2 regions of the Pseudalkalibacillus sp. NRS-1564 genome follow, and region 2 is predicted to be linked to the other one. Evidence: a T-box and tRNA genes for the amino acid it is inferred to sense, from the RefSeq annotation. Region 2 holds a T-box; the other holds one or more tRNA genes.
What was found. The T-box of region 2 lies ahead of tyrS (tyrosine--tRNA ligase). A T-box ahead of a tRNA ligase gene usually reads a tRNA of that ligase, here a tRNA-Tyr.
Positions count from the first base shown of each region.

Region 1: it has a tRNA-Tyr gene. The T-box ahead of tyrS (tyrosine--tRNA ligase) is inferred to sense a tRNA for this amino acid. The anticodon was not compared.

Region 1 is NZ_JBITPM010000012.1:126,475-142,571, forward strand. It holds gene ACIFPW_RS06610 (ATP-binding protein) at 182-1,186, opposite strand; gene ACIFPW_RS06615 (hypothetical protein) at 1,197-1,493, opposite strand; tRNA gene ACIFPW_RS06620 (tRNA-Arg) at 1,628-1,701, opposite strand; tRNA gene ACIFPW_RS06625 (tRNA-Gly) at 1,793-1,866, opposite strand; tRNA gene ACIFPW_RS06630 (tRNA-Gln) at 1,872-1,946, opposite strand; tRNA gene ACIFPW_RS06635 (tRNA-Tyr) at 1,951-2,035, opposite strand; tRNA gene ACIFPW_RS06640 (tRNA-Met) at 2,053-2,129, opposite strand; tRNA gene ACIFPW_RS06645 (tRNA-Arg) at 2,144-2,220, opposite strand; tRNA gene ACIFPW_RS06650 (tRNA-Leu) at 2,231-2,315, opposite strand; gene kynU (kynureninase) at 2,478-3,755, shown strand; gene ACIFPW_RS06660 (hypothetical protein) at 3,814-3,999, shown strand; gene ACIFPW_RS06665 (spore coat protein) at 4,011-4,295, shown strand; gene ACIFPW_RS06670 (alanine/glycine:cation symporter family protein) at 4,419-5,801, shown strand; gene ACIFPW_RS06675 (YjcZ family sporulation protein) at 5,914-6,078, shown strand; gene ACIFPW_RS06680 (5' nucleotidase, NT5C type) at 6,276-6,809, shown strand; gene ACIFPW_RS06685 (NAD(P)/FAD-dependent oxidoreductase) at 6,820-7,734, shown strand; gene ACIFPW_RS06690 (D-alanyl-D-alanine carboxypeptidase family protein) at 7,789-8,997, opposite strand; gene ACIFPW_RS06695 (hypothetical protein) at 9,266-9,430, opposite strand; gene ACIFPW_RS06700 (alpha/beta-type small acid-soluble spore protein) at 9,606-9,809, shown strand; gene ACIFPW_RS06705 (hypothetical protein) at 9,861-10,358, opposite strand; gene ACIFPW_RS06710 (DNA alkylation repair protein) at 10,413-10,667, opposite strand; gene ACIFPW_RS06715 (YppE family protein) at 10,770-11,132, opposite strand; gene ACIFPW_RS06720 (MerR family transcriptional regulator) at 11,240-11,734, opposite strand; gene ACIFPW_RS06725 (DUF2515 family protein) at 12,068-13,018, opposite strand; gene recU (Holliday junction resolvase RecU) at 13,117-13,722, shown strand; gene ACIFPW_RS06735 (PBP1A family penicillin-binding protein) at 13,801-16,097, shown strand, end outside.
Region 2 is NZ_JBITPM010000037.1:1,564-17,660, reverse strand. It holds gene ACIFPW_RS16490 (nicotinate phosphoribosyltransferase) at 1-372, shown strand, start outside; gene murC (UDP-N-acetylmuramate--L-alanine ligase) at 566-1,870, shown strand; gene ACIFPW_RS16480 (DUF948 domain-containing protein) at 2,097-2,537, shown strand; gene ACIFPW_RS16475 (YtxH domain-containing protein) at 2,552-2,968, shown strand; gene ytxJ (bacillithiol system redox-active protein YtxJ) at 3,074-3,409, shown strand; gene ACIFPW_RS16465 (bifunctional 3-deoxy-7-phosphoheptulonate synthase/chorismate mutase) at 3,552-4,652, shown strand; gene ccpA (catabolite control protein A) at 5,015-6,025, shown strand; partial or broken gene ACIFPW_RS16455 (acetoin utilization protein AcuC) at 6,053-7,202, opposite strand; gene ACIFPW_RS16450 (acetoin utilization AcuB family protein) at 7,199-7,846, opposite strand; gene ACIFPW_RS16445 (GNAT family N-acetyltransferase) at 7,869-8,501, opposite strand; gene acsA (acetate--CoA ligase) at 8,667-10,382, shown strand; gene ACIFPW_RS16435 (transglycosylase domain-containing protein) at 10,426-13,560, opposite strand; T-box leader at 13,701-13,923, shown strand; gene tyrS (tyrosine--tRNA ligase) at 14,012-15,277, shown strand; gene rpsD (30S ribosomal protein S4) at 15,498-16,097, opposite strand, start outside.

The DNA.
Region 1 (16,097 bases), on a different contig from region 2:
CGGATATAGTAGCACAATTCATAAAAAAACAAAAGAAACACCTAAAAAACTCACCAAAAGTGAATAAACAACTTCGAATAACAAGTATCGTTCGTCTTTTTCTAATTTTCAGCTATATTAGCTTATCCTATTGATTCTTGATTTGGGCACATTCGAGTGAAATCTTCGTTTCACTCGCCTTTCATTCCAATACGTGCTGATCTATCATAATACGAGGTAACTTCATTTCAAAGGTAGAACCTTGCCCTTCTTCACTCTCTATTAGCAACTCTCCTCCGTGTTGTTCAATAATCTTCAAACAAACTGATAACCCAAGCCCCGTACCACTCTCTTTTGTTGTGAAAAATGGTTCCCCTAGTCGATCAATATCTTCTTTAGAAATACCGGCGCCATTGTCGGTAATCCTTACAGATATAAACATCTCTTGAACATCCATACTCACATGAAGATATTTCGATTTCTCCATTTGACTCATTGCTTCAATAGCGTTTTTCATGAGATTAATAAACACTTGCTTTATTTGATTAGGATCAGCAAAAACAACAGCTTCCTCATTCCCAAAATTCGTTTGTAATGTCACATCGTTCAATAGAGCATTAGACTCAATCAAGGTTGAGACCTGCTTTAATAAACCTTTCATTTCAACATTCGTAAATAATGTACTATGCGGCTTTGCTAGCGTTAGAAGTTCACTTAGCACTAATTCGATACGGGATATTTCTGAAAAGATTATTTCAAAATACGGCATAGTGGATTCCTTCTTCTCAAGCAGTTGAAGAAATCCTTTCACTGATGTTAGAGGATTCCGAACTTCATGAGCAATTCCAGCGGCAAGCTGTGCAGCTGATGCTAGCTTTTCAGATTTAACCGCAAGGGCTTCATTTGTTTTAAGTAACCGCTCTTCTGATTGCTTTCTAAAGGTTTTATCCTTAATCGTTCCTGTCATTCCTTCAAATCTTCCTTTAGAGCTATATTCATATTTAATAAAGACCTCACACCAGACGAACCCCCCGCCTTTTTTCTGAACCCTGAATTCAAATACGTTAGATTTTTCTGCGCCATCTTGGAATCGAGATAATTCTTTATGTAAATTCAGCCGATCATCTGGATGTATATAAGATAAGCTGTATGTGCCTATTGATTCCTGAACATCGTATCCAGTTAACTCACCCCACGCTTCATTCAACCAGATCCAACTACCATCTATTCCAGTTTGAAAAACAACTTCGTTTAAGCTGTTTTATGACACTATTATAGTTTTCTGATAGTTTACGATATTTTTCCTCACTATCTTTTAATTTGGACAGAAGTATGACAGAGCGATCATAATAAGAAGAGAACCACCAAACAATTACCATAACTGAGATCGTAAAGAATATGTCCACTAACCAATTGATTTTAATTTCATTCACAGAATAAAGCCAATAATCCCATAATAAAATCGCCATAAAAAACGTTACAACAGATATAATTCTTCCTTTATATCGCTTCATTTCGTCACCATTTCCCAAGTGATTTATTAATTACTAGTTTATTGGAAATGAAGCCTATGTGCAAACACACATGTGCCGTTAATAAAATAAAAAAACTCCTTGAATAAGATTACTTATTCAAGGAGTTTTGGGTATGCGCCTTAGAGGATTCGAACCTCTGACCCACAGCTTAGAAGGCTGTTGCTCTATCCTACTGAGCTAAAGGCGCACGATATGAATGGTATTCAATCTCAACAAAAGTATACCATGATTAAAATCAGGTTGTGAAGTAGCTTTTAAAACTCTTCTACAATATGTAATGGAGCGGGTGATGGGGATCGAACCCACGACATCAGCTTGGAAGGCTGAGGTTTTACCACTAAACTACACCCGCAAAAATGGCTGGGCTAGCTGGATTCGAACCAACGCATGACGGAATCAAAATCCGTTGCCTTACCGCTTGGCTATAGCCCAATCATGGTGGAGGGGGACGGATTCGAACCGCCGAACCCTGAGGGAGCGGATTTACAGTCCGCCGCGTTTAGCCACTTCGCTACCCCTCCATGATGAAATTGTAATATGGTAGCGGCGGAGGGGATCGAACCCCCGACCTCACGGGTATGAACCGTACGCTCTAGCCAGCTGAGCTACACCGCCACTTAAATTATGTATGGTGCGCCCGAGAGAAGTCGAATCCCTAACCTTCTGATCCGTAGTCAGACGCTCTATCCAATTGAGCTACGGGCGCAAAAAATATATGGTGCGGGTGAAGGGACTTGAACCCCCACGTCGTAAGACACTAGATCCTAAGTCTAGCGCGTCTGCCAATTCCGCCACACCCGCTTGTGCTGTGCATCAGCGACGTTTAATAATATACCATTGAATCATTTAAAATGTCAATCATTATTCTAAAAAAATGTAGAAAGTTTCTTTTGCAAAGAGTGAAAGCGTTGACATGCTCTTCTCCCTCTCATACGATAAGTTGTAGAAAAGGAGCTGTTACATATGAGTTTATCACAGTCCATTACAGGCGCAAAAGAATTCGACAAGAAAGACCCTTTAGCCCATTTACGTGATAAGTTTTACTTAAATCCAAATACGCTATATTTGGATGGTAATTCACTTGGTCTTCTATCAAAGAATGCGGAAACATCCCTTCTTCGATCTCTTGATGACTGGAAGCAACATGGAATTGATGGCTGGTCTGATGGAAAGCAGCCTTGGTTTTATATGGCAGAAAACATCGGTGAGATGACATCAACGCTAATCGGTTCACATGCTTCTGAAACAATTACTACCGGTTCAATTACAACTAACCTTCATCAGATGCTCGCTACTTTTTTTAAACCTTCAGGAAACAAAACAAAAATACTAGCCGATTCTTTAACATTTCCATCTGACATTTATGCTATTCAAAGTCAGCTTGAACTTCATGGGTTATCCCCAGAAACTAATCTAGTGCAAGTTCCGAGCCGTGACGGAAGAACAATCCTGGAAGAAGATATCATTGAGGCCATCGATGAGACTATAGCCCTTATTCTCCTCCCTTCCGTACTTTACCGGAGCGGACAATTACTAAATATAGAAAAAATCACAAAAGCAGCCCATTCTAAAGGAGTAATCATTGGCTTTGACTTAGCTCATTCAATCGGAGCCATTCCACATAAACTTCACGACTGGAACGTTGACTTCGCGGTTTGGTGTACATACAAGTACTTAAATAGTGGCCCTGGTGGTGTTGGTGGACTTTTTGTGCACGAAAACCACCTTGGCAGACGCCCCGGTCTTGCTGGATGGTTCAGTTCCAAGAAAGAAGTGCAATTCGATATGAGCCATACGCTTACTCATGCTGAAACCGCTGGCGCATTTCAAATAGGCACACCCCACATTTTTAGTATGGCTCCTTTAATAGGAGCTTTGGAATTGATGAACGAAGCTGGCATAGATGCGATTCGAGAAAAATCATTGTCTCTTACCAACTATTTAATGTGTCTTATTAAAGAAAATCTTGCTGAAGATGGTTTTACAATCACTAATCCATCAGAAGATGATCGACGGGGTGGGCATATTTGTCTCGAGCACGATGAAGCTGCTCGAATTTGCAAAGCGCTAAAACAAAAAGGCGTCATTCCAGATTTCCGCTCACCAAACGTCATTCGCCTTGCACCAATTGCTCTCTATTCATCATTTGAAGATGTTTATCATGTTGTCCAAATTCTAAAGAGTATTATGATTGAAAAAACGTATCAGCAGTTTTCTAACGAGCGAAACGTTATCTCTTAAGTGAGTATAATTTGGTTTTTCTCCATTCATACTATGTGAAATGAAGGAGGGAAACAGGATGACTCAGCTGAACGAACTTGAACTTCAAAATCTGCGTCACATGATCGGCGGACATGAAACACTCGCAAACAAACTTGATTCCTATGCCCAATCTTGTACTTGTCCGCAGCTTAAGCAAATGCTTCAAAAGGATGCACAAGACGCACGCAACACACAACAACAATTAATCAGCTTCTTAAGTTAAGGAGGGATTTTATGAATGAGAAAGACATGGTAAATGATTATTTATCCGTATTGAACAGCAGCTTAAGTAATTACGGGAGCGTCATTTCTCAAGCTGACAATCAACAACTTCGTCAGGCTCTTCAACAAATTAGAAATACTGATGAGCAGCGACAATATAACCTTTATCAATACGCTAAACAAAAAGGGTATTATCAGCCAGCTGCCCCAGCCCAAACCAATGAAATTCAACAAGTTAAAAACCAACTAACAGCTCCGCAGCAACAACAGAATAATCAGCCTCCTCAGGTCCATTAATCCAGAGCCGGTGAAAACCGGCTCTGTGTCTTTATGCTCATTTTTTCATAATTTTGTAAATAGAGTTTCAGCCTCCCTTTATATGGATAATTAAATGAGTATTACCTATAGGGAGAGATTGATATGGACTATATTCTTAATGCAATAACTGAATTTTCCGCGTTCATCTGGGGTTATCCTATGATGATTTTACTCTTAGGCGGTGGATTATTTTTAACAATCCGCCTCGGCTTCTTTCAAATAATCTTTTTTCCCCACGCTTTAAAACATACAATTGGTAAAATTTTCAAAAAAGAAAAAGGAGATGGCACAATATCACCATTTCAGGCCTTTGCCTCCGCTCTTGCATCTACTGCAGGTGCTACAAACATTGTTGGGGTTCCTGTGGCAATCGCTTTTGGAGGACCTGGCGCTATTTTCTGGATGTGGATTGTCGCTATTATTGGAATGTCAACAAAATTCTCAGAAATTGTTCTCGGGATCAAATACCGAGAGGAAGACAAAAACGGCGTTTATGTTGGCGGCCCAATGTATTACATAAAAAAAGGCTTGGGATGGAAGTTCGCTTCATCTCTATTCGCTTTTGGACTGATGATTGAAATCATTCCAAGTGTCATGGTACAAACTAACTCCATTTCAACACTCTCAGAGAGTTCTTTTGGATTACCGACCTGGGTAACAGGTGTCTTACTAATTATCCTTATATCAATTGTTGTATTCGGTGGAATACGTAGAATTGGTTCTGTAGCTGAGAAGATTGTTCCATTCATGGTACTTACATATATTGCAGGCGCTATCGGTGTTATGGTGATTAATATAGAAGAGTTTCCAGCTGTTATGAAACTTATTTTCGTACATGCTTTTCAACCGATCTCAGCAGCTGGAGGTTTTGCCGGAGCTGGTTTTGCTGCAGCTGTTAGATGGGGCCTTGCTAGAGGGCTTTATTCAAACGAAGCCGGTATGGGTACGGCGTCTATTGCCCATTCTGCAGCACATACGCCTCATCCATGTAGACAGGGATTATGGGGCATTTTCAGCGTTTTTGTCGATACAATCGTTCTCTGCACAGTAACAGCTTTTACAGTGCTTCTTTCAGGAGCTTGGAAAGACGTTAAACCCTCAAATGCAGCTGATATGGTTTCAGATGCTTTCTCTGGACTAATGGGAGCTACATGGGGCCCCATCTTTGTTTCTTCCCTCCTATTGATTTTTGTTATCAGTACGATAGGTGTCCTTGTCTTTTATGGTGAGAAACAAGCTGAATACTTATTTGGCACACCCTTTTCTAGAGTAATGCGATTTGTTTATATTATTTCTATTTTTGTTGGAGCTATAGGAGGACTTCAATTTGTTTGGGAGCTAGTCGACATTACACTCGCCTTGTTTGTTATCCCAAACGTTATTGCGATCTTATTCCTTAGTAAGGAAGTGAAAGAACTAACTGATGACTACAAATTAAATTTCTTAAAGCAAGCCCAAACGAAAGACAAAGGCATTAGTTCATAAGAAATTCACATGGGACATTCACCTAATTTAGGTTCCTCTCCGCTCCTGCCTATATCTTTTCTAGACGGAAACATACAGTGGTAAAGAAAGAGAATTTAAAGGGGGACCTAATATGTATCATGCAAACAATGCACCATACGGAAATGAGCCTTACCAACCAGTAGCTGGAGCTTCTTACGGCATGCCTTGTCACCGACCAGCTGGAAACGGCTTTGCGCTAATTGTTGTACTATTTATCCTGCTTATTATAGTAGGAACAGCTTTTATTAAATGTTAGTTTTTAACAAGCAAGAGCCACTTGGTTCTTGCTTTTTTTAATTACGCTATGTTAGCTTAATTTTCGATTTATAGTTCATTCATTTTTTGATGAGTCAAAAATCAAGAACGTTCGTTCCATGTCCTTTCCTGAACAATTGTTCCAATTAACTTTGCCTGTTATAGTGATAAAGAATGTATGATGAAAGAAGTGAGACAATGAAAACCTTATTAATCGATATGGACTCGGTTATATGTGACCTTATGTCTGAATGGCACCAGAGATACAATCATGATTACAATGACGACTTGTCTGTTGAGAAACTTGAATGCTGGCGATCTGAAGACTATGTAAAAAATGAGTGTGGAGATAAAATTTATGAATACCTTGATCAGCCAGGTCTATTTCTTGAACTCAAGCCTCTACCACATGCTATTGAAGTAATGGAACGTCTTTCATCCGTGTATGACGTAATGATTGTCACGAGTAGCCGTACATATGCTTACACTGAAAAAGAACAATGGGTAGAAAAACACCTTCCGTTTATCGGCAAAAGAAATTTGATTTTCTCGCATAGAAAAGAAATGATTCGCGGAGATTTATTATTTGATGATGCTCCACACAACCTCATCGCATTTAAAAATTCAGGGAGAATGGCCATTGCGATGAACTATCGTTATAATCAATATGTCGACGTCCCTCGCGTGAATAACTGGTTGGAATTTGAAGAATGGCTTTCAACATGGAAGTGAGGGTACAGTGGTGACTCAACGAACAGATTTGCTAATAATCGGTGGAGGACCCGCTGGAATTTCTGCTGGAATATGGGCTAAAAGACTAGGCATTAATCATTTATTGCTTGAAGCAAAGGATAGCCTTGGGGGGCAATTAAGTACAATCTATAATCAAATTGTAGACTACCCAGGTATGGTGGTTGCAAACGGTCAGGTTTTACAGGAACAGTTCATCAAACATGCTGAGGAAATCAAATGTGATTATGTTACAAACACTTGCGTTAAGTCGATCGATTGGACTAATCGGATACTTCAAACAGCAGAAGGCAATTCATATACATTTCGCACTTTGCTAATTGCATCAGGGTCTTCCCCACGTAGGCTAGATGTTCCTGGTGAACAAGAAATGATCGAGCAAAAAGAAGTATACTCGGCAACTCGAGATAAATTGAAATTCAAAGGCAAACATGTTGCTGTAATCGGGGGCGGAGACCGCGCATTCGAAGGAGCTCTTCTTCTTGCTGAAGCTGGTTCTCAAGTTACACTAATACATCGTTCTGATTGTTTTAAAGCTCGTAAGGAATACAAAGAACCTGTCATGCTCCACCCAAACATCGACATACTAACAAAAACGTTTATTACAAAAATAGATGGAAAAGGAAAGAAGAAACTATTCCTCGCTGACGAAGATCATCACTTTACAATGATGGTTGATGGTCTGTTCATTCGAATTGGTGTTAAACCAAACACTGAACCTTACGAGGATGGCATTGACGTCGATCAGGAAGGATACATTCGATGCAACTCTTATGGTGAAACATCTCTGCCATTCGTCTATGCTGCAGGAGATGTTTGCACTAGACCGCTGTTATCAAGTATTGCCTCCTCAGTTGGACAAGGAATGACCTCTGTCAAACAGCTATCGTTCTTTCTTGAAAATTAAAAAAGGACCCTGAGGTCCTTTTTTAATTTTCAATGTTAGGTTTGAAAGTTGATTTTAAGGAAAAGTTCGATGTCTTTTTTGAGAAGAGTGACTTCTTCCAAAAAATAAAGATAGTAAAATTACCACAAAAACGCCGATCCCAAAATAGAAAATATTTTCACTAGACAGCAATGATGCTGTTTCTTCATCTTTTACTTTTGCTGCTGGTTTTGTTTCACTTTCCACTATTGTCGCACCTTTGTCTTCTTCTAAAGAATTCACTTCAAGAAAATCAGCATCCAGAATGGAAACATATGAAGCCCCTTTACTTTCAAGAATATTGTTATCAGATATGGTAAGATCTAGCTCGTCATCTCCAACTTGATAAAGGGTCATATCCTCAGAAAGACTATATTCCTCATTATTTCCAACTCCTAAATCAGTCCCCTTCTTATACTCAACTGGCGTGAAAGCATTAAACCCATAGTTAAGCATGGATAATGTGTCCTGATAAGCGATTTGATCATCGTTTGCTTTCATCGTAACAGCAATCAATTCTTGACCGTCTTTTGATGCGGTTGTCACTAAAGTGAAGCCAGACTCTGAGACATACCCATTTTTTCCACCTGTAACAAAGTCATAATCGAGTAAGAGTCGATGATGGTTAATAAGCGTCGTTTCCCAATCTTCACCAACCCATTCTAATTTTTTGATTCCTATCAAAGATCGAAACTGCTCATTTTTCATGGCGTACTGTGTTATTCTAGCCATATCTTCTGCAGTCGTTACATGATTCTCATTAAAAAGTCCATTTGGGTTAACAAAATTCGTATTTTTGACACCAATTTCTTCACGTAAAAATTCGTTCATATCTTCAGAAAACGATTCCACACTTCCACTTAAATGCTCAGCTATAGCGATTGCAGCGTCATTTCCGGAATTAACCATCATTCCTTTAACTAATTTTTCTAACGAAACGATTTCTCCTTCTTTCAAATACACCCTAGTACCATCTGCTTTACGTGCACGCTCGCTTACCGTTACCATATCATCCATCTCTCCGGATTTAACAGCCATAAATGCAGTCACAATTTTTGTAATACTCGCCGGGTACATTTCGTCATTGCCATTCTTATTAAAAAGAATTTGTCCTGTTTTGCCATCGATCAGTATAGCGGTTTCGCTTCTTACATTTGGTAGTTCCTGTGCTTGCGTTACTGATGGAAATAAGCTTACAGTTAAACATATGACCATTATAAGATTCGAATAGTGTTTTAGAATCATGGAAGCTCCTCTTTCTTTTAAATGCTATTTAAACTGTTCGTTCCATATTTTCATACATTGTCTAGTATAAAAGACCTGATCCGTTTTCTATTATAGCTAAGAGTGGTAAAACAGAAAATACTTATTTCTTTATACCCTCTCTAACAACTTTTAATATAAAAGTATTGGAATGAACTAATTTTTCATTTTCTTTTTTATTTGTGAATCCTGAATTTGATAGAAGTAAAAATAAATTCAACCATAATAAAAACCGCTCAGGGCGGTTTAGTTAAGAAGCATACGATCCTTTCCACTGCTCTACCATGGTTTGAGGGGCACTCCAGCAGACCCAGGATACAAGCACTTTATTTTCTTCAGATATCACCAACCAATATTCCAACCTTCTTTTATCGAGGTTTTGATAAAATCCTGTCTTAGTAATAAAGCGATCCATTCTTATATCCCTCCAGTTCATTAGTCTCTAAATAACATATTCGTTACCCAAATACAGAACCCTCTAAATTTTCAGAAAAATGAACGTCTCCGTAACTACCAAAAAGTGCCTATATTAAGATTGTATATCATTCTTTACTCCTGAGCATTATATTAGTCAAGGAGGTGTACACAACATGGCAAACAACAATAGCTCAAACAATCTGGTAGTCCCTGGTGTACAACAGGCTTTAGATCAAATGAAGTACGAAATTGCTAGCGAATTCGGCGTTCAACTTGGCCCAGACTCCACTGCTCGCTCTAACGGTTCTGTTGGAGGAGAAATCACTAAGCGCCTTGTCCAAATGGCTGAACAGCAAATGGGCGGCGGAAGCTACTAATCACCAACTGCATAGTATGGATATAGAGGGCGGAGCAATCCGCCTTCTTCTTTATTCTCCAAGTAACGTTGAAGTTTGTACAGCATGTGCAATTAACTCCGAAAGATCACTTATTTGATCTTCATTAATTCGACGGTTAAATTCTAAAACAATGTGAGTCTTTAATTGTTCCTCATCCTCGTATGGGAAAGATATCGTTTGTCGGATAGCAGGTCGATAACCCCAAATACTTCGGATATCTTCTTCAATCTGTTCACAGTCCTCTGCATCTGATATGGCAACATCAAACAGAATTTTGATTTCACATCCTGCTTGAACATGCTCTAGCTTAAGCTGCTCCGCACTGAAACTAGCTAGATCAGCAAAAAGTTCAATCGTTACATTCACATGTTCATTTTCACTAAACTCTACTTGATACTTTCTTGAAAGAGAAGCTAAATCAACCAGATCTTTTCGATTGATGATGGAGATCTCACCATCAAGATCTCGATCATATAGCTCTCCCTCAAGAACTACTTTTACATTCTCATATATAGTTGGATCAAACATCCTGTCCCCCTCCTTACATTCTCACTATATCATGAATAAAGGAGGGAAAAGTCATTAAGAATTAGCACGTGGATGTGATCGAGCAAATTGAATAAAGGTTTCTTCGTCTCCAATTTCGCCACATGCCCCACATTGAACTCGTATGCTTGGTCCTTTATAAACCATATGGAATGGATCAGCTTTTCCCTCTTCTATAATAGACATCACTTCTCCAGATTGAGGATCTAATTTAACTGAAGTCGCTTTTTGCTCAATTTTATTAAATCTCATTCGATTGGTTTTACATCGTGGGCACAAATACGCAGTCATAAACTCACTCCCTTTTTCTTTAGTGTTACTCAAAAAAAGGGAAATTTATTCATTTTAGTATGGTATGTGAAATTATACATTAAATAACGAGCATCAAGCTCGTTATGTTACTTGCTCAATTATTTTTTCAAGTACATATTCAACAGATTGGACACGCTCATTAAATTTCTTAGGTCCAGTATCCTTCTGCCACGCCACAACTGAAACCATTTCTATATTTTCGAATGTGTTTTTAATTTGAATTGGATATAAATATTTAGGTTTGTTTTCCATTACCCATGCTCTTGCTAATGGTTCCCATACCTTCAAAATCTCAAGTGCTCGATCGGCAAAAGGTTTCACTTCTTCATAGAAGTTAACTTTGTACGTATCAAGATGTGTGCGAGTAGTATATTGTACTCTCGCTTCTTCATTTATTGTGATTAGCTGTTTTGTTAGCTTTAATAATTTTTGTGTATCTTCCATTTCATTCACCCCTACTCCCTTATCCTACCATACTCACTGGTCACCAAACACATACAAAAACCTTATATCCATTTAGGACATAAGGTCAGAAGGGAACGTAAAGATCTCTAGAAACTGAATAAACTCATGATCCAGGGACGCTTGCCTTTGCCCGTCGACTGACCTACTGCCTCATGTATCGAAGTATGATCCTCAAGCTCAGATAATTTTTCTTCTAACGAAGAAACTTTCTTGACTAGCTCTTCCAGTTCAGATCGATGCTGAAGTACTTGAACGGTGATAACCTCATTAGCTTTTTCATCTAACTGTCGCTCAAGCTGTTCTAGCCTTACTGAGAAGCGATCTAACCTTTGCTCAAATCGTTCCGGTGTTACCATTGCAACTTTTGAATTGTTTTTACCAGCTGATTTAATTTTCTCCATTGAGTAACCCCTTCTTAAATCGTTTTTAATCGATTTTAGCTCCTCAAGTGTTTCATTAGAAAATAAAAAGTGGCCAAGTTCATTCTTCTCACATGATAGGTCAAAATACTTAACCCAACGCTGAACAGTAGTAGGGTTTACACCAAGTTCATCCGAAACTTGCTTTGTTTTTAATAACATGCAATCCCATCCCTTCTGTCATTCTCAGGCCTTCGCCTGTTAGTTTGTATACGTAATATTCGCCTTTCTTTTTTATTTGCCTTCTTCGTTGACAAAACTAGTACGGTTTCGGCAAAGGTAGTGGTTTAATGCTAAAGGAAAAGGATTTCGACAATGAATAGGAATGTTTTTGTAACATCTGCTCAAACTAAAGTAAGGAGGTGTCAGTATAATGACCAAAAAGCAAAAACTTGATCAAACAAAACGTAAAGGCAAAACTCAGGAAGAAACTAGAACTGGATATGGAAATAAGAAAATGGAAGGACCAGATCGACCTTCCACTTAAAAGCAGGGCTATTTCCTGCTTTTTTGTATGAGCAGATTTTCCACTTCCATCGCAATTCTGATCTGACTTCTCTTTCTTTCATACCAATCTGAAATGAGAACTTTATCTGGTAATTCCGCTTCAACTTTCATCATTTTTTTTACTAGTAATTGACCTCTAAACCAATCTTTCTTATCCTGTTGATGATGAGGAATAATTGGATAAACCTGTCTTAACATTGGTCCCTCTCTTCTTTTCCCCATGAACCTTTCATAATCGTAGCGTGATCCCGTTGGAGCAACTTTCATTGCAAAATGATAAAATGCACTAAAATAATTAGGATGAAAGAGGAGCTTAGCTAAGCTTTTTCCTAGCTTAATTCGGTTACGCGTATGACGAAAACCACTAACTGATAAACCAAATAGCTCTCCCCTCACTGTCGGAAAAAGAACTGTGCTAAAATGGAACCAATCTTGAATGGTGAATAGCAATGAACGAAATACCTTCTTAGCATATAAATGATGTTCCATAAGCGGTCCTTCAATCACGTGCTGCTCATTAATAATTAACGCCGTCATTAAACGATCCTGATCACCTAACTCAAGAAAAGTTTTCCATTCTTCTAACATAAAGCACGATATTCCAAGATCTCTACCAAAATGGAAGAAGGAAGTGTTTGCTTTCTTACCTAGCTCATAGAGCAATAGCTGTGGGGCTGCGTCTGCAAAGATGATCCAATTAGCTCGTTCATATGTTAGGAATAACTTCATTAATTGCTCTTCCTTTATTGCCTTAGGAAACCATTCTCCTTGTAAGTCAGTCATACTCCAACCGGCATTCCTAGAAACCATCGCGGCAAGGAACGACCATTTTATTTCTGGATTCCGATTGAAAAAATCTTGATAAAATACGGTACGTGAAATATTGTCAATGTTCCATTTTTCTATCGCTTTTGTGATTGTTTTCGTGACGTTCTCCACAATTTTTTTCACCTGCTTGAAACATTTTTGTCGTACAACTCGTAATAAGTAAAGTAAAATAGATTCAGTGCACCTTTTATATAGAAAGGATGGTTAACGTGCCGATTCGATATCCGAACGGAAAGCCGTACGTCCCTTCGGCTCAGAATCAGCTAGCAAATCAGAAACAAAAAACATACAGCAACCGTGGTATGACATTAGAGGAAGATATTAATCATAGTAATACGTATTATCTCTCAACAGGCAAAGCTGTTATACACAAAAAGCCTACGCCTGTTCAAATTGTTAACGTTGATTATCCCAAACGAAGCGCAGCCGTGATAAAGGAGGCCTACTTTAAGCAGGCATCTACGACTGATTATAATGGCGTTTACAAAGGAAGGTATGTGGATTTTGAAGCGAAGGAAACAAAAAACAAAACAGCTTTTCCATTAAGTAACTTTCATGAACATCAAATTGAACATATGAAACAAGTTCATGAGCACAACGGAATCTGCTTTGTGCTTTTACGTTTTTCAATCACTGACGAAGTGTTCCTTATGGATGCCGCTATGCTCTTTTCCCACTGGGAAACAATGAAAATTGGCGGAAGAAAATCCATTAGAAAAGAGGAGATTGAAAAGCAGGGAACGCATATTCCTTATACCTATCAACCGCGCATTGACTATATCAAGATTATTGATAAAATGTACTTCAGTTATTAAACAACTGGTTTAAATTCATAAAATGAAGGGTTCATTCGAATCCTATTAACAGTACAGGCTTGAAAGGCAGGAATATTCATGAGTGAATATCAATCACGTCAAGAACGACGTAAATCAAATGACAAGAAAAAGAAGTCCCCGAAGAAAGCTGGGAAGAAAGGTATTTTCAAAAAAATCTTTCTAACCCTCGTTGTTTTGTTTTTAGTTGGTTTAGTTGCTGGGGGAATCACCTCAATTGCCTATATCAACAATGCACCAGAGCTAGATCCAGAAAAGCTTACGAATCCACAGTCCTCCATCATACTGGATAAAAAGGATGAAGAAGTTCAAACTCTCGCAGGAACCGATGCAAGAGAAGTCGCTAAAATTGATGAGATTCCGGATATTCTAAAAAATGCTTTTGTCTCTGTTGAAGACACTCGTTTCTATGACCATTTTGGAATTGATCCACGAAGAATTGGCGGAGCTGTTCTTGCAAATATTACGCAAGGGTTTGGCGCTGAGGGTGCTAGTACGATTACACAACAGGTCATCAAGAACTCTCTCTTAACATCTGAAAAATCATTAGAACGAAAAGTTCAAGAAGCTTATCTATCCATTAAGCTTGAACAAGAATATTCAAAAGATCAGATCTTAGAAATGTATTTAAATAAAATTTATTTCGGTAATGGTGCATGGGGAGTTGTGGATGCAGCCGAAACTTATTTTGGCAAAAACATTACTGAAGAAGACTTAACACCTGGCGAAGCAGCACTACTAGCAGGACTTCCGCAGCGCCCTACCTACTATAACCCATATGAATACGCTGATCAGGCAGAACAGCGTAGAAATGTTGTGCTTAGCTTGATGGAAAAACAGGGCGTTATTACAGCTGAAGAAGCTGACAAATATCAAGCAGAAAAAGTTAGTGACATGGTTGTTGCATTAACAGAAGATAAAGAAACAGATCAATATAAAGTCTTCATGGACCAGGTTGTGAAAGAACTACGAGAACGTGATGATATCTCTGAAAAGGATATCTACTCAGGGGGACTTGAAATTTACACAACCCTAGATACGCGCGCTCAAGATATAACAACTGATGTGATTGCAAACTATCCTTATTCGAATGAAGATATGCGATCAGGGCTAGTCCTGATGGATACTAAGACTGGTTCGATTAGAGCCATTGGTGAAACACGTAAAGATGAGAACGTAATTACTTACGCAACGACAGGGAAGTTTCAGCCAGGATCAACCGCTAAACCGATTGTTGCTTATGGCCCTGCAATTGATACCGAGCAGTGGTCAACTGGCCGCTCCATTAAAGACGAGCCTCTAAAAATAGGTGACGCTAATATTCGTAACTGGGACCGCGAGTATCGTGGTCAAGTATCAATGAGACGTGCTCTCGAGATGTCTTATAACGTTCCGGCTGTTAACACCTTCCTTGAGATTGGTGAAAAACCTGCTCAAGAGTTTGCTAACAAGCTTGGTATGGATTTGAAAGATGAAGACATGGTACCTACTGCTGCTATCGGAACATTTAGCACCTCTCCCCTTCAAATGACTGGTGCTTATGCTGCTTTCGGTAACGGTGGAACGTATAATGAGCCTCACACGGTACGAAAAGTGGTCTTTCCTGACGGAAGAGAGATTAACATCGAACCTGAACCAGTAAAGGCAATGAATGATTACACAGCCTACATGGTTAGCGATATGCTTAAATCCGTTGTAAACGAAGGCACTGGAACCGATGCTAAAATTTCCGGTCTACCTGTCGCTGGTAAAACGGGTACGACAAACCATCCTCAAGAAGTCGTGCAATCACAAGGGTTCCCTACATCAGGTATTGTAAGAGATGCCTGGTTTGCTGGATATACTACGGAGTATTCCATGGCAGTATGGACAGGATTTAACGAACCAAATAAGCACTATTTAGATTCTAGCAAAGGCGAAGATGATACTTCCAAGCTCCTTTTCAAAGAAATTATGAGCCAAGTATCTGAAGGTATTAATACTGCCGACTTCCAGAAGCCCGACTCGGTCGTAGAGGTTGGCGTTGAGAAAAGCACTGGTCTATTGCCGAGTGACTACACGCCAAAGGATCAAATCGTCTATGAGCTATTTGTAAAAGGTAGTACGCCAGAAAAGACTTCTGATAAGTACAAACAACCAGACGGCGTCAAAGGACTTTCTGGAAAGTATAATGCTGACTCCAATAGCATTTCACTATCATGGCAGCCTGGTGAAGATAAGAGCTTCACTTATAAAGTAGAAATTGCTGTAAATGGTGGAGGTTATCAAGGGGTGACCGAAACAGGAGATACTGGATTTACGTTAGAAAATGCCCAAAAAGGTAGCGAATATAAATTTAAAGTAACAGCCGTTTCAGA
Region 2 (16,097 bases):
GGCAAGACGTTGAAGGGTGTTCGAGTTGATACCTCTCGTACGATGGTTGATCAGTATTTTTGGCGTAATCCTGATGTTCTAGGGACGTTCGATCCAAGAGGGGTTAATGCAGAACTGATTTTTGCACTTAGAGATGCCCTTGATAAAGAAGGCTTCGAGCATGTGAAAATTGTAGTAAGCGGCGGTTTTACGGAAGAAAGAATTCGAACGTTTGAATCTCAAAACGTTCCTGTTGATATTTATGGTGTTGGAAGTAGTTTGCTTAAAGTAGACATTGGATTTACAGGAGATAATGTCATTCTTGATGATAAAGCAGAAGCTAAAGCAGGCAGAAAATATCGACACAACCCGCGTTTAGAGCGTGTTGAATAAGCAAAAAAGACAGGAACAAAATCCTGTCTTTTTTGCGCCCGTAGTGCCAAATTACTTTGATGAATTATATTGGAGACCTGTCTCTTTTTCTGCTATAATGTAGTATTGAAAAGAAAAGCAGCGCATACTTGTAATGACATCATATACTAAAAAAGGTTACGCGGAGAAGAAATGAAAGTGTGGAGGTTCTGAAATGACTATATATCACTTTGTTGGCATTAAGGGATCCGGGATGAGCGCTCTAGCACAAATCCTTAGCGATATAGGATACAGTGTACAGGGTTCAGACGTAGAGAAACGTTTCTTTACACAGGAGGCTCTTGAACAAAAAGGTATTACTATTCTTCCATTTGGAGAAGAAAATATTAAAGAAGATATGATTATTATCGCCGGCAATGCATTTGATGATCAGCATGAAGAGTTAGTGCAAGCAAGAGAAATGAACCTTCCTGTTTATCGCTACCATAAATTCCTTGGAGATTTTATTCAAAAATTCACTAGTATTGCTGTAACAGGCTCTCATGGTAAAACATCAACAACTGGTTTGTTGTCTCATGTTGTTGGGGCAGCAGAACCGACATCGTATCTTATCGGAGATGGTACTGGTAAAGGCGTAAAGGACAGTCAGTATTTTGTGTTTGAAGCATGTGAATACCGTCGTCACTTTTTATCTTACCAGCCTGATTATGCGATTATGACAAACATCGATTTTGATCACCCAGATTATTTTTCAGATGTTGATGATGTCTTTTCGGCATTTCAGGAAATGGCAATGCTTGTGAAGAAGGGTATTATTGCTTATGGTGATGATTCTTACCTTCAGCAAATCCAAACAAAAGTACCAGTCGTATTCTACGGCTTTGATGATCAAAACGATTTTCAGGCAACCAATATTAAAATTGATGAACATGGGACAACATTTGATGTTCATGTTCGTGATGATTACTATCGTACATTCCAGATTCCGATGTACGGGAAACACAATGTGCTGAATGCTTTATCTGTCGTTGCTCTTTGTCACTATGAAAATCTTTCAGGAGATGCAGTAGCTGCTCAACTTGCAAACTTCAAAGGAGTTAAGCGTAGATTTACAGAAAAAGTCGTTGATAACCAGGTACTAATTGACGATTATGCGCATCATCCAACTGAAATTAAAGCAACTATAGAATCAGCACATCAGAAGTATCCAAATCGTGAAGTTGTGGCCATTTTCCAACCTCACACATTTACAAGAACAAAGACGTTCCTAAATGAATTTGCAGATGTGTTAAAAGAAGCAGATGTTGTTTACTTATGCGACATCTTTGGTTCGGCACGGGAAGATGCAGGTCAGTTATCGATTGATCAACTGATTGAAAAAATCCCTAATGCTCACATGATCTCTGAAGATTCCATTCAGCAGCTTAATGACCATGATAAAGGAGTACTTCTTTTCATGGGAGCCGGTGATATTCAGAAATATCAAGAAGCATATGAGACCGAAAAAGCGTCTATTTAAGCGAGAAGGCTCCTTGAGCCTTCTTTTTTTTACTATTCTCCTGATAGAGAAGAATGAGAATATGTTATAAAAAAAAATTAAAAAAGGAATAATGAAACTTGTAACGAATTAATTATGGTGTAGGGTAGTAAAGTAGACTCATTTTTCGTTCGTATGTGAAATGACAAACTTGTGTTTACGAAAGAGGAATGAAGGGAAGAGATTCAGAAAAGGGAGGTGCCAGCACATGGAGATTATTTTGTATTTAAGTGTAGCTATTATTGCGATTGCATTTGCAGTTCTTGTTTATTTCGTAGCCCAAACTCTCAAATCCTTGAAGGATACGCTGAGTAATACGGCGAAAACACTTGATAGCCTTGAAAAACAAATGAATGGTTTAACAACTGAAACTACTGCACTGTTACATAAGACTAATTTGCTTGCAGAAGACATTCAGGGGAAATCTGAAGCTCTGGATACTGTTTTTGTACAAGTAAAAGAAGTCGGAACATCACTTGGAAAGATGAATCATTCATTAAGAAATATTTCTGGAAAAGTAACAGATGAGGCAGAGCGTCAATCTGAACAAGTTACAAAAGTCGTTCAGTGGGGAAATGCTGTCATGCAAATATGGCAAAAATGGCAAGTTAAGAAGAAAGCCACAGATCAGTACGTTGATTCAAAATAATAGGAGGTATTTATATGTCGGATAACAACATTAACACAAAAGATTTTATCATTGGTTCACTTATTGGTGGTATCGTTGGAGCAGCGGCTGCACTACTTTCAGCACCTAAATCAGGTAAAGAACTTAGAAGTGATCTAAATCAACAAGCTGGAGCAGTGAAGGAAAAGACTTCTCAATTCCGTGATTCTGCAGTAGAACGTAGCACAGATTTTGCTAACCGTGCTAAAGAAAAATCTTCAACAATTTACAAGCAAGTATCGGATCAATCGAATAACATTGTTTCAAAGATTAAAGATCGTAATCTTGAAACAGAAGAAAATAGTGATCTGCATACTCAGGCAGATGCTGACGTTGAGAGCTTCCAACAGGATCTTAGCGATCATTTCTCTGAAGAAGAACCAGCTTCAATGGAGAATCCTACTAAGTCCTAATTTGTTATATAGAAATGAAAAAGAAGAAGCATAATGCTTCTTCTTTTTCATTTCCTGTAAACTTCTTTATAATGAATTTATAGCAATTTGAAGGGGGATAAACTTATGGCCATTACAAAAATAACTACATCAGAAGATTTCAAACGCATCAAGGAAGCTAATAATCAATTTCTATTATTTAAAAATAGTACAACTTGCCCAATAAGTGCTCAAGCTTTTGAAGAATTTCAGAAGTTTTCCGAGGGTGTGTCAGAAGACGTGTATTATTTGAACGTGCAGGAATCACGTCCTTTATCAACTGAAATTGCTGACTCATATGGAGTAAAGCATCAGTCGCCACAAGCGCTAGTGTTTAATGAAAATGAGGTTGTATGGAATGATTCACATTGGAGAATCACTAATACCTCGTTATCGGATGCTGCGAAAAAATATTTAAAGTAAACGGCTTTATAAAGCCGTTTTTCTTTCACTGACATGGTTTAATGCTTAAAAGCGTTTAAGAATTAAAAGAAAAGTAGTGACATTTTATTTTTCATCGTATATAATAACCCTAATCACTTAAACAGATAGGAGTGGAGATATTATGGCTAATATCCAAATTGATGAGTTGAGAGAGAAATTAGACGAGATTAACCTGCAGCTGCTTGATTTAATTAATGAGCGTGCTGAAGTGGCGAAAGAGATAGGTAGAGTAAAGAAAGCACAGGGGATTAATCGTTTTGACCCTGTTCGGGAACGTAAGATGCTTGATTTGCTTACAGAGAAAAATGGTGGGCCTTTTGATAATTCCACTCTTCAACATATATTCAAGGAAATTTTTAAGGCAAGCCTTGAGTTACAGGAAGACGATCATCGTAAGGCGCTTTTAGTTTCAAGAAAACGCCAACCCGATAATACGGTTATTGATATTAAAGGCGAAAAAGTTGGAGATGGCGGGCAAGTTCTTATTTCAGGACCTTGTGCTGTTGAAAGCTATGAGCAAGTTGCTGAAGTAGCGAGGGCTGTTAAGAAGCAAGGATTTAAAATGCTTCGTGGTGGAGCTTTCAAACCACGTACATCGCCATACGACTTCCAGGGTCTTGGAGAAGAAGGATTAAAGATTCTTAAACAAGTTGCTGATGAGTACGATCTAGCTGTAGTCAGTGAAATTGTAAACCCTGCAGATATTGAAACAGCAGTTAAGTACGTTGATGTAATTCAAATCGGAGCACGTAACATGCAGAACTTTGAGTTACTTAAAGCGGCAGGATCCGTTGATAAGCCGGTTCTTCTAAAAAGAGGTTTATCTGCGACAATTCAAGAATTCATTAATGCGGCAGAATACATCGTATCGAACGGTAATACACAAGTAATGCTTTGTGAACGAGGAATTAGAACTTACGAAAAAGCAACGAGAAACACGTTGGATATTACAGCAGTTCCAATTCTTAAACAGGAAACTCATTTGCCAGTTCTAGTTGACGTAACGCATTCAACTGGACGCAAAGATCTTCTATTCCCTGCAGCAAAAGCAGGTCTAGCTATTGGAGCAGACGGTATCATGGTGGAAGTTCATCCAGACCCAGCTGTAGCTCTTTCCGATGCGGCTCAGCAGTTAGATATTCCACAATACGAACAATTTGTTAAAGATCTAAAAGCAAGTGGTTTATTCAATCCAGCGAAAGCTGCGCCTTCTACTTTATAAGTAGAAGGTTTTTTTCTGTGTATGATGTATGAATCCTCAACCTGATGTTCCTAAGTGGCTTGGGTTCTATTGGAATAAAAGAACGTAAGAGTGTTATCATATATAAAGATGGAAGCAAATACGACAGATTTATGATTTAGTCTTTGAAAATTTACGCTTATATAAAGCAAAAAGCGACTAAATATGCTATCTTTAATACAGTATCTAATTGTGAAATAACCTACATAATCATAATAGCAGGTGTTTCACAGCTAATAGTGGTTTATTAGTGTGAGTCGATATAGGTTTTGGTTTGCAGTCAAACGGATAGTATCGTATCATTAAATAAATTAAAGTCCGTAAGAGCATGAAGGAGGATCATCGTGAATACAACGATTTATGACGTAGCGAAAGAAGCAGGAGTATCAATGGCAACTGTATCAAGGGTTGTGAATGGCAACCCTAATGTTAAGCCTGCAACAAGAAAAAAGGTATTAGAGGCGATTGAAAGACTTGGATACCGTCCCAATGCTGTAGCAAGAGGTCTTGCTAGTAAAAAAACGACGACTGTCGGAGTTATCATCCCTGATATTTCGAGTATTTTCTTTGCTGAGCTTGCTCGCGGTATTGAGGATATTGCTACAATGTACAAATATAATATTATCTTGAGTAACTCAGATCAAAATAAAGAAAAAGAAATTCATCTTCTAAATACGATGCTTGGAAAACAGGTAGATGGAATTGTGTTTATGGGCGGTAAAATTACAGAAGAACATGTTGAAGAATTTAAGCGCTCACCTGTTCCGATTGTTCTAGCAGCAACCCTAGAAAAGGGCCAGGAGATTCCGTCAGTTAACATTGATTATCAAAAAGCTGCATATGAGCTTGTGACTAGCTTTATTGAAAAAGATCATAAAAAAATTGGACTTGTTAGTGGTCCATTAGAAGATCCAATTAACGGTGAAGAAAAGTTTCTTGGTTACCGAACAGCTTTAGAGGATGCAGGTATGAAAGTTGATGAAGATTGCGTTGCAATTGGCGACTATACGTATGACTCAGGTATTGAAGCAATGGAAGGGTTTCTTGAACTAGATGAGAAGCCAACAGCTATCTTTGCAGGTACGGATGAAATGGCACTAGGCGTTATTCACGCTGCACAGGACAACGGTTATAACGTTCCGGAAGATTTCGAGGTCGTTGGATTTGATAACACAAGACTAGCAACGATGGTTCGACCAACGCTTTCAACCGTTGTTCAACCTATGTACGATATTGGTGCTGTCGCCATGCGTCTTCTTACAAAATTAATGAATAAAGAAACAGTAGAAGAACAAACGGTTGTTTTACCACACCGTTTGCAACATCGTAATTCAACTACTCATAATCAAGATTAAAAAAACGAGCCTAGGCTCGTTTTTTTATTAATTTACTATTTGATAAAGCGCTCGTTCGCAAGTTAGTTTGTTTTTTTCTGTGATTTCCTGTTTCCTTGGAATGGGCTCATACAAATCAGCTTTATCATGCCAATTCTCTGGAAGAGAAAGTGGTGAGAGTGGGGCCCACCTTTCAATCCATTGTTTTGGTAGGGCACCGGCTACTGATAGCCCTTTCATTTCTAACCAAATTCTTGACCAAGCGCGTGGTACAACACGCCAGATATCGTAACCACCCCCGCCAACGGCAATCCATTTTCCATCACAATACTCATGAGCTAATTGGTGTGCTAGTTTCGGAATGAACTCATAGCTTTTCATGGAAACAGAGAGATGTGTTAACGGATCATAATAATGAGCATCTGCACCATTTTGAGTTAGGATTACATCAGGCTTGAAAAAATCGATTACTTTTCGAAACGAATCCTCGTACACTTCCTGAAATGACTCGTCCTCTGTAAAAGCGTCAATCGGAATATTAAATGAAAACCCATATCCTTTTCCTTGACCTTTCTCATTAATATTTCCTGTTCCAGGAAATAAATAGCGTCCCGTTTCATGGATAGATAGTGTGCAAACATCAGGGTCGTCGTAAAAAGCCCACTGCACACCGTCTCCGTGATGGGCGTCAGTATCAACATAAAGGACCTTTGCACCGTATTTTTGTTTCATGTATTCAATGGCGATTGAACTGTCATTATAGATGCAAAAGCCTGATGCTTTACCTCGGAAACCGTGATGGAGTCCTCCGCCTATGTTAAGGGCATGATCAGACTTTCCTGTCATAACTGCATCAACTGCAGTCAGCGTTCCCCCAACAATAAGAGCACTAGCTTCATGCATGTTCGGAAAGATTGGCGTATCTTCTGTTCCAAGACCGTAGTTAGCTGCAACAGAGGATGCAAGGTTTCCTTTACTAGCTTTTTTTTACAGCTTCTATGTAGGCTGGGTCATGAATAAGAGCAATCTCACTATCGGTTGCAATCCGAGGAGGGACCACTTCTTGATCATTTAAAGCATTTATTTCGGTAAGCAAGTCCTGTGTGAGCTTAACACGTATATGATTGAAAGGATGATCGTCACTGAATTTATAATTTAAATAGTCTGAGGAATATACAAAAAGGGAGTCGCACTTCATTTTTGAACACCCGGCATATTTGGCCAGAGAACCTCATAACCTTCATTTTTAATATCGTTTACAACGGAAGTGGGATTCATCGTTTGTATTCGAAAAACGATATTTTTGAATTTTTCATTGTGACTACACGGGTAGACTAGAACGCTAATAATGTTAACATTGCGCTTTTTAATGATTTGGGTAATATCGGCCAATTGTCCTGACACATTTTCCACCTGTACTTCAATATGTGAACTCGGCTGGTGTGCCCCTGTCAAAAGGATTAACGTATGTAACATATCCGTTTCAGTAACCATTCCGATTACTTTTCGGTTTTCAACAATCGGAATCGAACTAATGCGCTGCTCATAAAAGATCGTAGAAATTTCTTCTACAAAATCCAATGGGTGAGCTGTAATGACGTCTTTCTTCATAATAGAGGAAAGAGGAGACTGTAACACTTCCTTGTTTGGATTTGAGTCAAGAATTGATGGACTAGCATCTTTAATATCTCGATCTGATATAATGCCAGTGAGCTCCCCTTCGCTATTTACGATAGGAAGATGGCGAATGTTTTTTTCTCTCATCATTTTAATGGCATCCGCAATGGTTTGGTTCTCTTCAAGTGAAAAAACATTTTGATTCATAATTTCTTCAATGACCAACTTGGCTCACTCCTTTGCAATCTTAATACATGAAGCGATTATGGAATCGCAGGCGATCAAACGCTTGAACAGAGTCCTGGTTAATTCTTGTCCCAATTCTAGCCATTAAGCAATTTGCAGGATGAGAGCTTATTTCAGGATCATCCGTTGCATACCACTCAAGACCTCCTGCATTCATCATTTTCTCCATCACTTTACGATAATCCCAAACTGATAAACCTGTTCCTTTAAGGTCCCAATGCCAATAATACTCGGTAGTTATCACAATGTAATCATTCATTGCATCGTCCATAAATGACGTTTTGAGAAGGCTTTTGCCGACTTTAGCATTACGGTACTTTGGAATAACTTCAATCGCTCCTAATTCAATTAAATCTTCCATATTGCCTTCTGACCAACGCTCAAGTGGGTCTGGATATAGAAATGTGACATAGCCTACAATGGTTTCTCTTTCCCTAGCCACAATGATACGGCCTTCAGGCAGACCTGCTATTTCAACCAGTGCTTTATGCTGTTGTTCCGGTGGGCGAAATGCGACAAGGTCCTTATGTAAATGATAGGATGCCAGGCGATCTGGAGTAATTGGTCCTTCAATAATAAGTTTTCCATGCGGGGTGTTCTTCTCGATTGCATTATACGTTTTACGATGTTCCATCTAGTCACCACCTTTTAATAATGGTCTCAGTTCTTATTATACATGAAACGCGATAAATGTAAGGGGTTTCAATGTTATTTTTTGAAGTTTTGTCATTTGTTAAAAAATTAGGAATTTATGTTATACTATCAGTGAAAGACATGAAGGAGAAGGAGGAGATTACTTATGGAATTGAAACCGCTTTCTGCTACATTGGGTAATCATAATTTACAGGATTATGAAGCTACATACGAGAATTTTGATTGGAAAGACGTGGAGAAAACATTTACCTGGAGTGAGACAGGTAATGTCAATATGGCCTACGAAGCAATCGATAGGCACGCTGAGTCCGATCGTAAAAACAAAGTAGCTCTTTATTTTTCTGACCCAACACGAGATGAGAAGTATACGTACAGTGAGATGAAATCAATGAGTAACAAAGCAGGTAACGTTCTAAAAAAAGTGAATGTCGAAAAAGGAGATAGGGTCTTTATTTTCATGCCAAGATCTCCTGAGCTATACTTCATTCTACTCGGAACGCTTAAGTTAGGTGCGATTGCTGGCCCACTTTTTGAAGCCTTTATGGAAGGTGCAGTAAGGGATCGTCTTGAGGATAGTGAAGCAAAGGTACTTGTTACAACCCCTGAGCTACTTGAGCGCGTTCCGGTTGATGAGCTTCCTAATCTCGAAAGTGTTGTGCTAGTAGGAAATAACGTTAAAGAAGAAGGTCCTTATATAGACTTTTATAAGCATTTTGAATCAGCAGAAAAGAAGCTTAAAATAGAATGGGTTGACCGTGAAGATGGTATGATTCTCCACTACACATCAGGTTCAACTGGTAAGCCGAAAGGCGTACTTCATGTTCATAATGCGATGATACAACACTATCAAACGGCGAAATGGGTACTTGACTTAAAAGAAGATGATGTCTACTGGTGTACAGCTGATCCAGGTTGGGTAACGGGGACGTCATATGGCATATTTGCTCCATGGCTTGCTGGAACGTCGAACGTCATTCGTGGTGGTCGTTTTAGTCCAGAAGATTGGTACGGTACGATCGAAAAATATGAAGTAACTGTATGGTATAGTGCTCCTACTGCATTTCGTATGCTTATGGGTGCGGGAGATGAGATCGTTAAGAAATTCGAACTTTCATCTTTACGTCATGTACTAAGCGTAGGAGAGCCATTAAATCCTGAGGTTATTAAATGGGGTAACAAAGTTCTTGAACGGAGAATTCATGATAACTGGTGGATGACAGAAACGGGAGCACAGCTAATCAGTAATTATCCATCAATGGAAATAAAGCCAGGATCAATGGGCAAACCAATTCCAGGCGTGCACGCAGCAATCGTAGATGATCAAGGAAATGAACTTCCTGCTAATCGAATGGGGAACCTTGCGATTAAAAAAGGCTGGCCATCAATGATGCGAGCGATTTGGAATCGTCCTGAAAAATATGAAAGCTATTTCTTAAAAGGAGACTGGTACGTATCTGGTGATTCAGCTTATAAAGATGAGGACGGATACTTCTGGTTCCAGGGGCGAGTCGATGATGTTATTATGACTTCGGGTGAAAGAGTTGGTCCATTTGAAGTTGAAAGTAAACTAGTCGAACATAGTGCTGTTGCTGAAGCTGGAGTGATTGGGAAACCGGATCCTGTGCGAGGTGAAATTATTAAAGCCTTTATTTCACTTAGAGATGGTCATGAACCGTCTGATGAGTTGATGGAAGAGATAAGAAATTTCGTTAAAAAAGGACTTGCAGCTCATGCAGCACCTCGAGAAATCGAATTTAGAGATAAGCTTCCGAAAACGAGAAGTGGTAAGATCATGCGTCGCGTATTAAAGGCGTGGGAGCTGGATTTACCAACTGGCGATTTGTCTACAATGGAAGATTAAGTAATAGAAAACAGCCTGCAGCATTATGCTGCAGGCTGTTTTTTTACTGGTCGTTATTGCTTGTGTTGCCGCCGGTGCTATTTGAATTATTTCCGCTGTCAGCACCATTTGTAGGACTACTATTTCCATTGTTATTTCCATTACCGGAGTTGTTATCATTTGCATTTTCACCGGTGTTGGTATTCCCTTCATTTGAAGATGAATCTTCTGAGTTGCTAGATTCATCACTCTCATTATCGGAGGGAGCATTATTTTCGTTCTCTTCATTATCAGAAGCTTCATCATTTTCTTCATCTGTTGAAGGTTCTGCTTCTTGTTTTTTCTCAGGTTTTGGCTCTGGTTTATCAGACCAATCTCCATTTGTTACTTTAGCCGATGGTCCCGATTCATTCCCAGCTACATCAACTGCTGTTACGTAATAGGCATATGCACCAGAAGGGATGTTGAATGAGCTACCATCAGATGCTTTTACGCTTCCAAGCTTCGTAAATGAACTACTACCGTTCGAAGCGCGATAAATACGATAACCAACAATATCACTTTCACCTGAAGCACCCCAATTTAGTGAAGAGCCACTTATTGAAACGCCACCAACTGCGCCAGGTTTTTTCCCATTTTCTGAAGCAGTTTTTCCTTCTGACACGATATTTAAATCACTAAATCCAGAAGGGAGAAGCTGTGAAATATCAACTCCTGAGAAGTAATCCTCTTTAATCATGACTCCGCTGGATACAAACTCTTCTGGAGTGGAACTAAGTGCTTGATAGGTCTTACCATTCATGATGACATAACGACCTTGAGTGAGACTGTCATCCACTTCAGTTGGTACATACTTTGCGTTGAATAGATCAGTTTTGACAAGTCCGGCTTTCTGACAGAGATCAGAAGCGAGCTTTCCAGATATACCACAGAACGAACGTCGCACAATACCCGTTGGCATTTTGAATGATTCTTCTGGATCCATTATTTCTGGTTTTTTATCATAAGCGGCATTAGCAAATAGTGCCCATAAGTTTTTGTTTCTGTTGGCATATTGACTATCCATGCTAATTTGTTTGTCATATCCAGTCCATACACCTAGTGAAACATTAGGATTGACTGCTACAAACCATGAATCATAATAATTTTGTCCAGTTCCTGTTTTTCCTGCCCAGTCAGAAGCGAATTTTAATTTCCCTGGAATGTCTTGGGCAGTACCCTGGTTAACTACATCACGCATCATATCGATTGATAGATAGGCAGTTTGAGGACTGAAAACATCCACTGGTTCTGGTTTTTGTTCGAAAATGGTGTTTCCATCGCGGTCAACTATTTTATCAATTAAATAAGCATCAACAAACTTTCCTCCATTAGCAAACGTGCCAAATGCGTTGGTATTCTCTTCGACACTTACTCCCCGTTGTAGCGCACCAATTGCCATTGAAGGATTGGTTCGATCATCAAGAGTCATTGTACTAAAGCCCATCTTCACCAAATAGTCGGTTGCGTCCACTGGGTTCATTTTATTATAAACTCGAACAGCTGGAACGTTATAAGACCTTTCCAACGCTTTACGTGCAGTTACAAGACCATGGTAGTTTGATGAATAGTTACCAGGATTATATCCATCTTGAATTGGTAAGTCTGGCACAATATACCCAGGCTGAACTTTTCCCATTTCCGTTGCCGGGGCATAGTCAAGCAATGGTTTCATTGTAGAACCGTTTGATCGATAGGCGTCTGTAGCATGGTTAAGTTCTTCTTGCGCGAAATCCCTTCCACCAACAAATGAAAGAATTTTTCCAGATTCATTTTCGATGAGGATACTACCTACTTGCATAGGAAATTCTTTATTTTCAAGCTCTCCAGTTTCAGGATTTTGCACGGAGAGGGTTTTAGCACTTTGGAAATAGCTTCCGTTTTCTAGCACTTTATCTCTTGCAGCATTCATAGATTCATAAATATCTTTGTCAATTGTAGTATAAATTTTATATCCATTTTTGCGAAGCTCTTTCTCTGCATTACTCATAAATTCAAGGAATACATCTGAATTTTCTTGAACTTCTTCCCATTTCAAATCCATTTTCTTGGCTATTTCCGTTGCAGATCTACCAGTAACGTTAGCATCATAAGTGATTTGATTGTAATAGTCTACACTCTTCGAAAGTTCCTTCCCGTCATATCCTTCTTCATTCGCGATCTGCTCGGCAAGAACTCGCTTCGCACGATCTTCAATCTCAAATGTAAGGTAAGGGTATTTTTCTACTGGCGAAGGCGAAGACTCAGCTAGATTTTTTTCAATATCGTATTCTAGCGCTTTGTTATACTCTTCTTCAGTGATTGTTTCTTCTTCATACATACGATATAGAACAAATTCCATCCGATCGATTCCAGCTGAAAGATCCTTCTTTACCTCACCCGAATTTGTAAAAGGGGTGTATGTATAAGGGTTTTTGGGAATACCTGCAATGAATGCAGCTTGAGGCAAATTTAAATCACTAGCATTGACACCAAATATGCCCTGTGAGGCTGCTTGTACGCCCGCAATATTATTACCGGAAGCATTTCGTCCATAAGGAACGATATTAAGGTATGCTTCTAGAATTTCTTCTTTATTAAAGAAATTTTCGAGTCGAAGAGCGAGTAGCATTTCTTTTGCTTTTCGTTCGAAAGAAACTTCTCTTGTTAGAATCTGGTTCTTAACTAACTGTTGTGTTAATGTACTACCACCGCTTCGATCATCTGAATTGGTGACTTCTTGAAGAACGGCACGTCCAATTGCTTTTGGAACAATACCATCGTGATCGAAGAAATATTCATCTTCTGTGGAAATAACTGCTTTTTGTAGAAGAGGAGAAACGTTTTTTAACTCAACCTCTTTTCGCTCAATATCAGAACGAAAGTTACCAAGAAGAACATCACCTGCAAAATATACCTCACTGGTTTCTTCATAGTTATAAACGTCTCTCTTCATCTCATCGTAAGAGCGAATCGGTTCATCTTTAACAAGTGATGCGAAATATCCTGCACCAACACCACCGGCGAAAATAGTGCCCATTAGACCTAGCACGATAAAAATAAGAAATAAATTCCAAGTCACTTTGTAGGCGATCCTGGACCCGGTTAAGATGTTATATTCTTGTAATCTATCAATGAACGCGTTCCACTTCTGCCTGATAGAAGAAAAAAGCTCTCGCATTCCTATACCCCCTCAAATTAATCCTGTTTATTATAGCATATGTCGTCGAGATTTGTATAAACTGGTAGGGATTTCTGTAGGCTTAGAATTGACATGATTTTACCTTTGTGATATTAATTTAATTAGTGTTTTTTAATGAACGACATGCCTTGATTGGACGAAGTAGCATTTTTCTCCCTTTTTCAGAGAGCTGATGTGCGGTGAGAATCAGCATAAAGGAAAATGTGAATTACCTCCATGAGCATCTAATGGGAAAGACAGTGTCTGTGTAGCATTAGACGGTTCAGACCGTTATTCTGACTGAGTGGGAGAAAGGTTACTTTCTTCAACAAGGGTGGTACCGCGATGAAACTCGTCCCTTTTCTGGGGCGGGTTTTTTTTGTTTTTTTGCCCATTTGGATTATTTTAGTGGTTTGCCAAAAGATATTATTAACGAAAGGGAGTCGATTACATGCACATATTAGAAGAATTAGAAACAAGAGGACTTTTAAATCAAGTTACAGATAGAGAGGGCCTTGAAAAGGAACTTTCAGAAAACCGCATTGCTCTTTATTCTGGCTTTGATCCTACAGCTGATAGCCTTCATATTGGGCATCTTTTGCCTATTCTAGCCCTACGTAGATTTCAGTTAGCTGGCCACACGCCGATTGCGCTTGTTGGTGGAGCTACTGGGCTGATTGGTGACCCTAGTGGCCGTTCAAATGAACGTACGTTGAATTCAGAAGACATTGTAAAAGATTGGACGAATAAGTTACAGGGACAGCTTGCTCGCTTTTTGGATTTTGGAACAGATGCGAACTCTGCAAAAGCTGTAAACAACTACGACTGGATTGGGGAGTTAAATGTTATTCCATTCCTGCGTGATGTTGGAAAGAACTTTGGTTTGAACTATATGCTTGCGAAAGATTCTGTTACTTCACGTCTTGAAGCGGGAATTTCTTTTACAGAATTTACGTATATGATTCTTCAATCATATGATTTTCTTCAGCTTTACCGGAAAGAAAACTGTCGTCTTCAAATTGGAGGAAGTGACCAATGGGGGAACATCACAGCAGGTCTTGAACTGATTCGTAAAGAAGAAGGCAGCGAAGAGTCTTCAAAAGCCTATGGAGCAACATTCCCACTTGTTACGAAGAGTGATGGTTCTAAGTTCGGTAAATCTGAAGGTGGAGCGATTTGGCTTGATGCCGATAAAACCTCTCCTTACGAATTCTATCAGTTCTGGATTAACACAGATGATCGTGATGTTGTGAAATTTCTTCATTACTTTACATTTTTAAGTATTGAAGAAATTAAAGAGATTGAATCAAAACATATCGAAGCACCGGAAAAGAGAGAAGCTCATCGTACTCTTGCTGAAGAAGTGACAAAGCTTGTTCACGGAGAAGAAAAGCTTCAGCAGGCAATCAACATCTCGGAAGCGCTGTTCAGTGGTGACATTAAACAGCTAACAGCTGATGAAATCCGTTTAGGTTTTAAGGATGTTCCTTCTTACCATGTAGAAGATAATGAAAAGGGACTTATTGACCTTCTTGTAGAAGCTGGTATTTCTTCATCTAAGCGCCAGGCAAGAGAAGATGTTAAAAATGGAGCGGTGTATATCAACGGTGAACGGTGTCAGGAAATGGATAAAGTTATTTCAGAAAGCGACCAAATCGAAAGTCAATACGTGATTATTCGTAGAGGGAAGAAGAAATATTTCCTTCTTACGTATTAATCATTTAGCTATTTTAACTAATACTGGTGATTCCCAATAACGGTTGGTTATCACAGAGAGTAAATGAGTAAAAAATCACCAGCGGTTATGAACAGCCAATCTTTAAGAGGAAGACCCTCCCATTGAAAAGAGGAGGATCTTCCTCATTTTTATATTTTTTGTACTAAGTAAATTTGGACATAAAAAACCCCGGAATAAGTTCCGGGGTTTTTGAAACAGCTTAACGAGAGTAATACTCAACGATAAGAGCTTCAGTGATTTCAGCAGGAAGTTCAGAACGCTCAGGAAGACGAGAGAACGTACCTTCAAGCTTATCTGCATCGAAAGTAAGGTATTCTGGAACGAAATTGTTTACTTCGATAGCTTCTTTGATGATGTCAAGGTTGTTAGACTTCTCACGAACGCTGATCACTTGACCAGTCGCTACACGATAAGAAGGAATGTCAACGCGTTTGCCATCAACTGTGATGTGGCCGTGGTTAACTAGCTGACGAGCCTGACGGCGAGTGCGAGCTAGACCTAGACGATAAACAAGGTTATCAAGACGAGCTTCAAGAAGAATCATGAAGTTTTCACCATGAACACCTTTCATTTTGCCAGCATCATCGAAAAGACGACGGAATTGACGCTCAGTCATGCCGTACATGTGACGAAGCTTTTGCTTCTCTTGAAGTTGAAGACCATATTCAGAAAGCTTTCTACGCTGGTTAGGTCCGTGTTGACCTGGAGCGTAAGGACGCTTTTCCAATTCTTTACCTGTTCCACTTAGAGAAATACCAAGACGACGAGAAATTTTCCAACTTGGTCCTGTATAACGAGC